3 regions of the Streptomyces sp. NPDC002886 genome follow, and region 1 is predicted to be linked to each of the others. Evidence: riboswitches for the same ligand, from Rfam matches in the RefSeq annotation. Region 1 holds a riboswitch; each other region holds the start of a gene.
The links. A riboswitch is a leader RNA that binds a small molecule or an ion and turns the genes downstream of it on or off. The one in region 1 is predicted to bind cyclic di-AMP.
Positions count from the first base shown of each region.

Region 2: it holds a riboswitch for cyclic di-AMP, as region 1 does, so the genes downstream of both, ACFYYB_RS30680 (M23 family metallopeptidase) here and ACFYYB_RS31600 (transglycosylase family protein) in region 1, are expected to answer to the same signal.
Region 3: it holds a riboswitch for cyclic di-AMP, as region 1 does, so the genes downstream of both, ACFYYB_RS03955 (LysM peptidoglycan-binding domain-containing M23 family metallopeptidase) here and ACFYYB_RS31600 (transglycosylase family protein) in region 1, are expected to answer to the same signal.

Region 1 is NZ_JBIAPV010000009.1:93,227-96,491, forward strand. It holds gene eno (phosphopyruvate hydratase) at 1-464, opposite strand, end outside; gene ACFYYB_RS31600 (transglycosylase family protein) at 785-1,489, opposite strand; cyclic di-AMP (ydaO/yuaA leader) riboswitch at 1,492-1,663, opposite strand; gene ACFYYB_RS31605 (transglycosylase family protein) at 1,940-3,046, opposite strand; gene ACFYYB_RS31610 (cytochrome P450) at 3,190-3,265, opposite strand, start outside.
Region 2 is NZ_JBIAPV010000008.1:189,022-192,286, reverse strand. It holds gene ACFYYB_RS30685 (M16 family metallopeptidase) at 1-1,185, shown strand, start outside; cyclic di-AMP (ydaO/yuaA leader) riboswitch at 1,412-1,571, shown strand; gene ACFYYB_RS30680 (M23 family metallopeptidase) at 1,584-2,378, shown strand; gene ACFYYB_RS30675 (GntR family transcriptional regulator) at 2,561-3,226, shown strand.
Region 3 is NZ_JBIAPV010000001.1:880,319-883,583, reverse strand. It holds gene ACFYYB_RS03965 (aspartate aminotransferase family protein) at 1-24, shown strand, start outside; gene ACFYYB_RS03960 (tyrosine-protein phosphatase) at 145-951, opposite strand; cyclic di-AMP (ydaO/yuaA leader) riboswitch at 1,267-1,462, shown strand; gene ACFYYB_RS03955 (LysM peptidoglycan-binding domain-containing M23 family metallopeptidase) at 1,467-2,465, shown strand; gene ACFYYB_RS03950 (winged helix DNA-binding domain-containing protein) at 2,532-3,265, shown strand, end outside.

The DNA of each region.
Region 1 (3,265 bases):
CCACCGTTCAGGATGTTCATCATCGGAACGGGCAGCAGGTGCGCGTTCGGGCCGCCGAGGTAGCGGAACAGCGGGAGGTCCGAGGCCTCGGACGCGGCGTGCGCGACGGCGAGGGAGACGCCCAGGATGGCGTTGGCGCCGAGGGAGCCCTTGTTCTCGGTGGCGTCCAGGTCGATCATCGCCTGGTCGATCAGGCGCTGCTCGGTGGCGTCGTAGCCGACGAGCTCCGGGCCGAGCTGCTCGATGACGGCGAGGACGGCCTTCTCTACGCCCTTGCCGAAGTAACGGTTGGGGTCACCGTCACGGAGCTCTACGGCTTCGAACGCTCCGGTGGAGGCGCCGGACGGGACTGCAGCACGGCCGGTGCTGCCATCGTCGAGGCCCACCTCGACCTCGACCGTGGGGTTGCCTCGGGAGTCCAGGATTTCCCGGGCTACGACGACGTCGATGGACGGCACGAGCATCTCCTTCTGGGATGTGACGCTGGGTGTGCGGTGGCGTGTCAGGCCGTGGGATGGCCTTGCCGCTTAGAGCCTAACCGCCTCCGGGCACTCGGCCAGCCGACCGCCCGGGGGCTGGGACGAAAAAGGGCCTGAATGCCCCTCTTACAGGACATAGGACCCTTGATCATCGGCCTTTCGGAGGCTTCGTCAGGCCGGAGACATCCGCACACAGCACCGCCCGGCGCGAAGGGGGTTACGCGCCGGGCGGTGGAATCGCTGGTGGAACTACGCGGTGGAACTACTGCGCGTCGCGGAAGCGGACACGAGCGTTCTCACGGCTTTCAGCTGAGGTTCAGCTTCTGGCCGGGGTAGATCAGGTTGGCGTCCGACACGATCTCCTTGTTGAGCTCGAAGAGCTTCTCCCAGCCACCGGACACGTTGTTCGCGTCGGCGATCGCACCCAGCGTGTCGCCGGACTTGACCTCGTAGGAGCCGTTGCCCGTCTTCGGGGCGGCGGCCGGACGCTCGGAGCGGGTCGTCGGAGCCTCGACGCGCTTGGTCTCCTTCTTCGGAGCCTCGGCCTTCGGCTTCGGCTTCACCTTCGGCGCGGCCGGCTTCGGCTGCGTCTTCGGCTTGGAGGGGGTGGTCGTCCCCGAGCCGCCGCCGGTGTAGGAGGAGTTCGACAGGCCGACGCCGCAGGACGGCCAGGCGCCCTTGCCCTGGCCCTTGAGGACCTTCTCGGCGATGGCTATCTGCTGGCCCTTGGAGGCCTGGTTGGCCTGCGCGGCGTACGCCTTGCCGCCGTACGCGGCCCAGGTGGAGGACGAGAACTGCAGGCCGCCGTAGTAGCCGTTGCCCGTGTTGATGGACCAGTTGCCGCCGGACTCGCACGAGGCGACCCGGTCCCACTCGGCGCCGGTCGCGGCGGAAGCGGTGCCCGCGGCCATCAGCGGCGCGGCCACGGCGACACCGGCGACACCGGCGAGCGTGACGATGCGGACGGCCTTGGAGCCGCGACGGTGCTTGCCCTTGCCCGAAAGCAGCATGGAGTTCTCCTCACCGACGCCTACGAGGTGAGCTGTCGGGTTCGGGCGAGTGAGTGCCCGGCCGAGCGACCTAGCGCTCGTCTTAACCCCTAGCCGGCGATGTGACCGTCTCTCAACGGCCGCTACCGGCGCCTACCTTGGTTCCCCCGCTCCTGCCTTCGGCGCTTTACGCGACGAGTGTTCCCTCCGTCCGCCGGCAGGATTCGGCGATGCGGTCGAAGGAGCCCGCGGTGGCGAGCGATTCAGAAGGTAGACAGGTCTCCCCCCGATGTTCAACGAGGAACATCGGGGGGAACCGGTGCCTACTTGCGCTCCCCGGAAGGGTGTTTGCGCAGGTGAGGGCGGGGTTTGCGGAACCCGCCGGACCGGACACGCCAGTTGACCTGAAGAGACACATGTCTCACTTACAGAAAACGGACAATCAGCTGGTTCCGGGCGACTTAAGTGCCCCTATTGATCCGTTAGATCCAGATTCTGGCCGGGCTTGATCAGGTCCGCATCGCCGCCGATGACCTGCTCGTTGGCCTCGTAGAGACCCTTCCAGCCACCCTTCACTCCGTTGGCGTCCGCGATCTCGATGAGGCTGTCGCCCGCCTTCACGGTGTACGTCGACTCCGACGCGGCATCAGACGCGGAGGCCGTCTCGACCGCGGCCGGGCCGCGGTGCTTGCCGCCGCCCTCGGTCGAACCGGAAGCCGAACCGGAGGCCGCACCGGGGGTCGGCGTCGCGCCCGGAGCGGTGGACGCACCGGGTGCGGCCGGAGTCGTCGGGGCCGTGGGATCAACCGGGTTGACCGTATTTGCCGGGTTCGTCGGGTCCCCCGGATTGGACGGGGACACCGGAGTCGTCAGGTCCCCCGACGGCGGAGCCACCGGCGTGGTGGGGCCGACCGGAGCGGTCGGGTCCCCGGACGGCGGCGCCACCGGGGTGGTGGGGTCCACCGGGCTCGTGGGAGCCGTCGGGTCGCCCGGGAGTCCCGGGGGCGTCTCCAGGTCCGGCGCGGGCATGACGGGCAGTTCGCCGGGCACGCCGATCGGGTAGTCGGGCTGCGTCGAGGCCGACGGGGCCTCGGGAGCCGGGGTCTTCGGCGTAGGGGCTCCGAAGTCCGTGGACGGCTTGCCCGAGCCGGTGTGGGGCACGGAGTCGTCCGGGCGGGAGGGCGCCGGGGAGGCGGATCCGGAACCGCTGGGCAGGCCCGGGTCCACCTCGGCGGCGGGCGCGTCCTGGGTCAGACCGGCCGGCACTCCGCACAGCGGCCACGCCTGCGGGCCCTGGGAAGCCAGCACGCGCTCGGCGACCGCGATCTGCTGGGAGCGGCTGGCCAGGTCGGCGCGCTCGGCGAAGTCGAGCCCGCCGGCCCTCTTCCACTGCTCCTGGGTGAACTGCAGCCCGCCGTACGCGCCGCCGCCGAAGTTGGCACTCCACGTGCCGCCGCTCTCGCATTCGGCGACCTTGTCCCATGTGGAGGTCTCCGCCGCGCTCGCGCCCGTGGCGGCGAGCAGCGGCAGGGCGAGTGCGGTGCCGGTGACTCCGGCGGTGACGACAAGTGCGGGCACTTGTCGGGGGCGTCTGTGGCGGCCGTTCCCGGAACGCATGAGGCTGCACCTTTCGCATAACGGCGGGGTAACGGCAGAACCTAGCGGCCTTCGAACGCCTGTCACAAGTTTGGGCAGTGAACTGACTTCGGATCAGGCTGGTTTCAGGTGTTTTGGGGCTTCGATTCGGCGCTGAAGCGGACCGGCAGCGTCCGCAGCCCCCGCATGATGAGCCCACCG
Region 2 (3,265 bases), on a different contig from region 1:
GTGGCCACGATCATGGTCCGCGCCCTGTCGGAGGGCACCGACAAGCGCTCCGCCGAGGAGTTCGCCGCCGAGCTGGAGCGCTGCGGCGCCACCCTCGACGCGCACGCCGACCACCCCGGCCTGCGGGTCTCCCTGGAGGTCCCGGCCTCCCGCCTGCACAAGGCGCTGGGGCTGGTCGCCGAGGCGCTGCGCGCGCCGGCCTTCGCCGACGCCGAGGTCGACCGCCTGGTGCGCAACCGGCTCGACGAGATCCCGCACGAGAGCGCCAACCCGCAGCGCCGCGCCGCCAAGCAGCTCTCGAAGGAGCTCTTCCCGGCCACCCTGCGGATGTCGCGCCCGCGTCAGGGAACCGAGGAGACGGTCGCCCGCATCGACTCCGCGGCCGTACGCGCCTTCTACGAGGCCCACGTGCGCCCCGCGACCGCCACCGCGGTGGTCGTGGGCGATCTGACCGGCATCGACCTGGACGCCGTCCTGGCCGACACCCTGGGCGCGTGGACCGGCGACACCACCGCCCCGCGCCCGGTCCCGCCGATCACCGCCGACGACACGGGCCGCGTGGTCATCGTGGACCGGCCCGGCGCGGTCCAGACGCAGCTGCTGATCGGCCGCATCGGGGCGGACCGGCACGACCGGGTCTGGGCGCCCCAGGTGCTCGGCACGTACTGCCTGGGCGGCACGCTCACCTCCCGGCTGGACAAGGTGCTGCGCGAGGAGAAGGGGTACACGTACGGCGTGCGCGCCTTCGGCCAGGTGCTGCGCTCCACCGCCGACGGCAAGGGCGCCTCGATGCTCGCCATCAGCGGCTCGGTGGACACCCCGAACACCGGCCCGGCCCTGGACGACCTCTGGACGGTGCTGCGTACCCTCGCGGAGGGCGGCCTGACCGACGCCGAACGGGACGTGGCCGTGCAGAACTTGGTGGGGGTGGCCCCGCTGAAGTTCGAGACGGCGGCCTCCGTCGCGGGCACGCTCGCCGACCAGGTCGAGCAGGAGCTTCCGGACGACTACCAGGCGCAGTTGTACGCGCGGCTGGCCGAAACGGGGACGGTGGAGGCCACTTCGGCGGTCGTCAGCGCCTTCCCGGTGGACCGTCTGGTCACGGTCCTGGTCGGGGACGCCTCGCTGATCGAGGAGCCGGTACGGGCCCTCGGCATCGGCGAAGTGACCGTGGTCGCCAACTGATCGTCAGTTGATCTCCGGCGGGCCGTCAACTGGCCCGCCGCGGAAGGGGCTCCGGCGGCTTGTCCGCTGGGGTCCCTTTTGGGTTGCTTGTCCCTTTTCTGGTGTGGTTGCTTGTATGTGGTGTGGCGTACGCAACAAAAAGGCGCGTCTGTTTGGCGATTGACTGATGATCCGCCTAGCGTCGGCCGTGCTGTCCGTCAGTTGTAACCGCCGCGTCCGCGGCACCGGGCAGTGATCGCCGAGTCCCCGTCAGGCGCGAGCCTGGGGAGCCGGGGACCCACTTGTGTCCCTGGGGTGAATCGGACCGCCTCGCAAGAGGGGGCCCGTAGGAGACCTTCCTGCTCCGAACCCGTCAGCTAACCCGGTAGGCGAGAGGGAAGGAAAGGATCAGCCCCTTCATGGCGTTTGGCAGTAGTGCCGCCGGCAAGCACCGTGGTTCGAGCCGTCTGAGCCGCAAGACCGCCGGCTACGCCGGCATAGCCGCCCTCGCCGCCACCGGCGTCGTGGGCTCCCTGGCCGGTCCCGCGTTCGCCGCGGACAAGTCCCCCTCGCTGGAGGACACCGGCGCCCTGAACACCATCGTGCTGGCCGACGAGCTCGCCGGTGACGTAGAGGCCCAGGCCCAGTCCCAGGAGCGGGCCGCCGAGGCCGCCGCCGCCAAGGCGCAGGCCGAGGCCGACGCCCGCCAGCGGGCCGCCGAGGCGAAGGCGAAGGCCGAAGCCCAGGCCAAGGCCGAGCGCGAGGCCGCCGAGCGCGCCGCCCGCGAAGAGGAGCGCAAGCGCCTCAACACCTTCGTTTCGCCGATCGACGGCTCCTACGTCAGCACGCAGTACCACGCGGGCGGCGGCATGTGGTCCTCCGGCAGCCACACCGGCATCGACTTCCACGCCTCCTCCGGCACCTCCGTGCACGCGGTCGGCCTGGGCACCGTGGTCGAGGCGGGCTGGGGCGGCGCGTACGGCAACAACGTCGTCATCAAGCACGCCGACGGCACGTACACCCAGTACGGTCACATGTCCTCGCTGAGCGTCCGGGTCGGCCAGCAGGTCACCCCGGGCCAGCAGATCGGCCTGTCGGGCTCCACCGGCAACTCCAGCGGCCCGCACCTGCACTTCGAGGCCCGCACCGGCGCCGACTACGGTTCGGACATCAACCCCCTCACGTACCTGCGCTCGCACGGCGTCAGCGTCTGACCCGCTCGCCCCAGCGCACGTCTTCCGCGAAGGCCCCGGCTCTTTGAGAGCCGGGGCCTTCGTCGTGTTTCGCACTCCGCATTGTGTGAATGTTTCGTATTTCCGGCCGTCCTCGGAAATTATCGTGTGTTGCAATAGAGTCGCAACGCGCACAGCCATACGAAAAAGGCGGAGGTCCGGTCTTGCGTATTCCCGCGCACACGGTATGCACAGCGATCCGCGACGACATCGTCTCCGGGGTGTTCGGGCCCGGCGCCCGGCTGACCGAGGAGGTCCTGGCCCGCAGGTACGGGGTCTCGCGCGTTCCGGTGCGCGAGGCGCTGCGCACGTTGGAGTCCGAGGGGTTCGTGACCACCCGCCGGCATGCCGGTGCCTGCGTGGCCGAGCCGACCGAGCAGGAGGCGGCCGACCTCCTGGAGCTGCGGATGCTGCTGGAGCCCCTCGCGGCCGCCCGGGCGGCCAGGCGGCGCAGCGAGGCCCACCTCAAGGTGCTGCGCGGGCTGGTCAGGCTGGGCCAAGAGCGCGCCAGGAGGGGCCAGGGGGAGGATCTGCGCTCCCTGGGCGGCTGGTTCCACGAGACGCTCTCCCAGGCCTCGGGCAGCCCCGGACTCATCGCCCTGCTCACCCAGATGCGCCACAAGGTGGCCTGGATGTACGTGGTGGAGGCCCCGGTGCGGCCCGCGGAGTCCTGGGCGGAGCACGGCGCGATCGTGGACGCGGTGGCCCGGGGCGACGCGGAGCGGGCCCGGATGCTGATGGCGGCGCACGTGGACCGCGCGGCGGGGGCGCACAGGATGCGCGTGAGGACTTTGCAACCTGCCGTAAACACGGCGAGCGTTCCGCATTAACAAACGCCGTATACAAAGAGAGGATATCCGGGCCGGTAA
Region 3 (3,265 bases), on a different contig from region 1:
AAGCAGGCCGTCGCCAACCGCTGAGCCGCGGCCGGGCGGCGAACCGGCGGTCGGCGAACCGGCGGCCGGCGAACCCGCGGTCGGCGAACCGGCGGACGGGTGGCGATCAGGCGGCTCGGCGGGCGACGGCCCACTTCGTGGGCGTCAGTCCAGCAGCCGGTCGCGGAGCCTGTCGAGGGTCTCGGGCGCGAGCCCGAGGCCCTCGGCCAGGTAGCGCTCCACACCGCCCCACTCCTCGTCGATGGTGTCGAAGGCCGTGGTCAGGTACGGGGCGCGGGCGTCGAAGAGCGGGGCGAGCAGCTCCATCACCTCGGGGGCGCGGGCCTCGGGCGCGTCGCTGCCCCGGCGGACCCGGTAGCGGTTGTGCGGCGCGTTCGACTCCAGGTAGTCCGCGATGATCGCCTCCCGCTCCACGCCCAGCGCGAGCAGGGTGACGGCGATCGACAGGCCGGCCCGGTCCTTCCCGGCGGCGCAGTGCATCAGGGCCGGGACACTGTCCTCGGCGAGCGCGTGCACCACCCGGCTGTGCTCGGCGGTACGGGTACGGATCATCTGCCGGTACGAACGGGACATCCGCGCGGCGGCCCTGCCCTCGCCCAGGAGCTCGCGGAGCTGCGCGAGCTCCCCTTCGCGGACCATCTTCCAGAACTCCCCGCCGGCGGCCGGGTCCGACAGCGGAATGCCGACGTTGCGCACGCCGGGCAGCTCCACGTCCGGACCCTCCAGCGCGTGATCGGCTCCGTTGCGGAAGTCGAAGACGGTGTGCAGCCCGAGCGACCCGAGGAATTGCGCGTCGCTTTCGGTGGCATGCGCCAGATGTCCGCTTCGGAACAGTCGTCCCGACTTGACCCTCCGGCCGTCCGTGGTCGGCAACCCGCCCACGTCGCGGAAGTTGCGCACTCCGGTCAGCGCCGGCTCCTCGTGCGGACTCTGGGGTATCGGCTGGGTCACCGGGCTCCTCCGTGTCGTCGTCGTTGATGGTGTCCGAATTACGCCGGTTGTGGGCAACTTGCCATAACGAGAGGCGAGATCGGACAGGCCCCCGTGAGCCAGATCATACGGTGACGTTGAGTGGCTGATCGCGAATGGCGAATTGCCTTGCTGGGGCGGCTGTTGGAGGTGCGGAATGGACGCAGGGTGACCGGAATTCCGGCGGCCCGTCATCTTCAAGATTCTATTGGGGAATTCATGACTTGTTCCGTGCGGCCGGACTCGATTACGTTCGCGATCGATCCGGACGGACCGCCTAATCCTGCCGCCGACCGGAAACCGCACCCGACTATTCACGCGCGCGGCAGGAGCGGGGGAACCAGGTAAGCCGCTGTCCCGGATCTCCGGTTGAGATCTTTACAACGGGACAGCTCGGGGTGAAGCCGTACATGTGCTGTTCGCCGGCACAGAGGCGGCCGGACATCTCCAGTCCGAACCCGACAGCTCACCTCGCAGGCGTCGGAGAGGAATTCGCCATGCACGGAACGGGTAAGCACCGCCGTCCCAAGTCCCGCTCGATATCCCGCGGATTCGCCGCCGCCGGCACCGGTGGCGCGGCCCTCGCGCTGCCGCTGCTCGGCGCCACCGGCGCCCACGCCGCGGGCGTCCCGGCCGCGGCGCCCGCCGCCGCTCCGGTCCTCGCCCCGCAGGTGGCGGCCGCGCAGGTGCCCGCCGCGCTGCAGGCCGCCCCGGCCGCCGCGCAGAGCGCCCCCACGGTCTACACCGTGGTGCCGGGCGACTACCTCTCCAAGATCGCCGAGCGCCAGCACCTCACCGGTGGCTGGGAGCAGCTCTACGCGGACAACCTCGAGGCCGTCGGCACCGACCCGTCGCTGATTCACCCGGGCCTGGAGCTCACGCTCGGCGCGAAGGGCGCGGCTCCGGCCGAGGCCGCCGAGTCCGCGCCGGCCGAAACGCCGAAGCCGGCCAAGAAGTCCGCTTCGTTCGGTTCCTCCACTTCTGGCGATTCGTCGGATTCCTCCGATGAGGCGGGTTCCTCGAATGAGGAGGCCGCTCCCCAGGACGCCGCCCCCGAGGCTCCCGCCGAGGAGCAGGGCGGTTCCACGTCCACCGGCTTCGTCGCCCCGGTCGGCGGCGGCACCTCCACCGCGTACAAGACCGCCGGCTCCATGTGGTCCAGCGGCTACCACACCGGCGTGGACTTCTCCGCGAGCACCGGCACCACCGTCAAGGCGGTCGGCGCCGGCACCGTGGTCTCGGCCGGCTGGGGCGGCGCGTACGGCAACGAGGTCGTCATCCGGCACGCCGACGGCAAGTACAGCCAGTACGCGCACCTTTCCCAGCTCTCCGTCTCGTCCGGCCAGAGCGTCACCGCCGGGCAGACCCTCGGCTTCTCCGGTGCCACGGGCAACGTGACCGGCCCGCACCTGCACTTCGAGATCCGCACCGGGCCCTCGTACGGCTCGGACATCGACCCGCTGGCCTACCTGCGGTCCAAGGGCGTCAGCATCTGAGGCCGAGGCGCTGTCGGAGGTGCCGGTTAGGCTGCACGTTCCGGCACGGGACGGGACGGGCGTGGCATGAAGGTCAGCGCAAGGGAGCTCAACCGCTCCACCCTCGCACGGCAGTTGCTGCTGCGGCGCGAGGCGATGGGCGTCGGTGACGCGGTCCGCAGGGTGGTCGCCCTGCAGGCGCAGCACGCGGCCTCGCCCTACCTCGCGCTGTGGAACCGGCTCGCCGGTTTCGACCCGGCGGACCTCGACGCGGCCTTCACGGGGCGCGAGGTCCTCAAGTCGACGCTGATGCGGCTGACCCTGCACGCGGTGCACGCGCGGGACTACCCGTCCTTCCGCGAGGCCGTGCAGCCGTCCGTACGGGCCGCCCGGCTCGGGACCCGCTTCACGGACTCGGGGCTGACGGCCGGGGACGCCGACCTCCTCGTGCCGGAGCTGCTGGACTTCGCCGACCGGCCCCGTACGACGGCGGAGTGCGAGGCCTGGCTCGGACACCGGCTGGGGTCCGCGCCGCAGCCGGGAGCGTGGTGGGGGCTGCGGCAGTACGCGCCGCTGCTGCACGCGCCCACCGCCGCGCCGTGGTCGTTCGGGGAGCGTCCGTCGTACGTCGCACCCCCGAGCCGGCCGCGCACCGTACCGGCGGACCCGGAGGCGGCGGAGGAGTCCTTGCGGACGCTGGTCCTGCGCTACCTGGAGGGGTTCGGGCCGGCGTCGGCGGCGGACGTCGCGCAGTTCTCCCTGGTCCAGCGGTCCAGGGTCCGCCAGGCCCTGCGCGCGCTGGAGCTGGCCGGCGGGCTCGA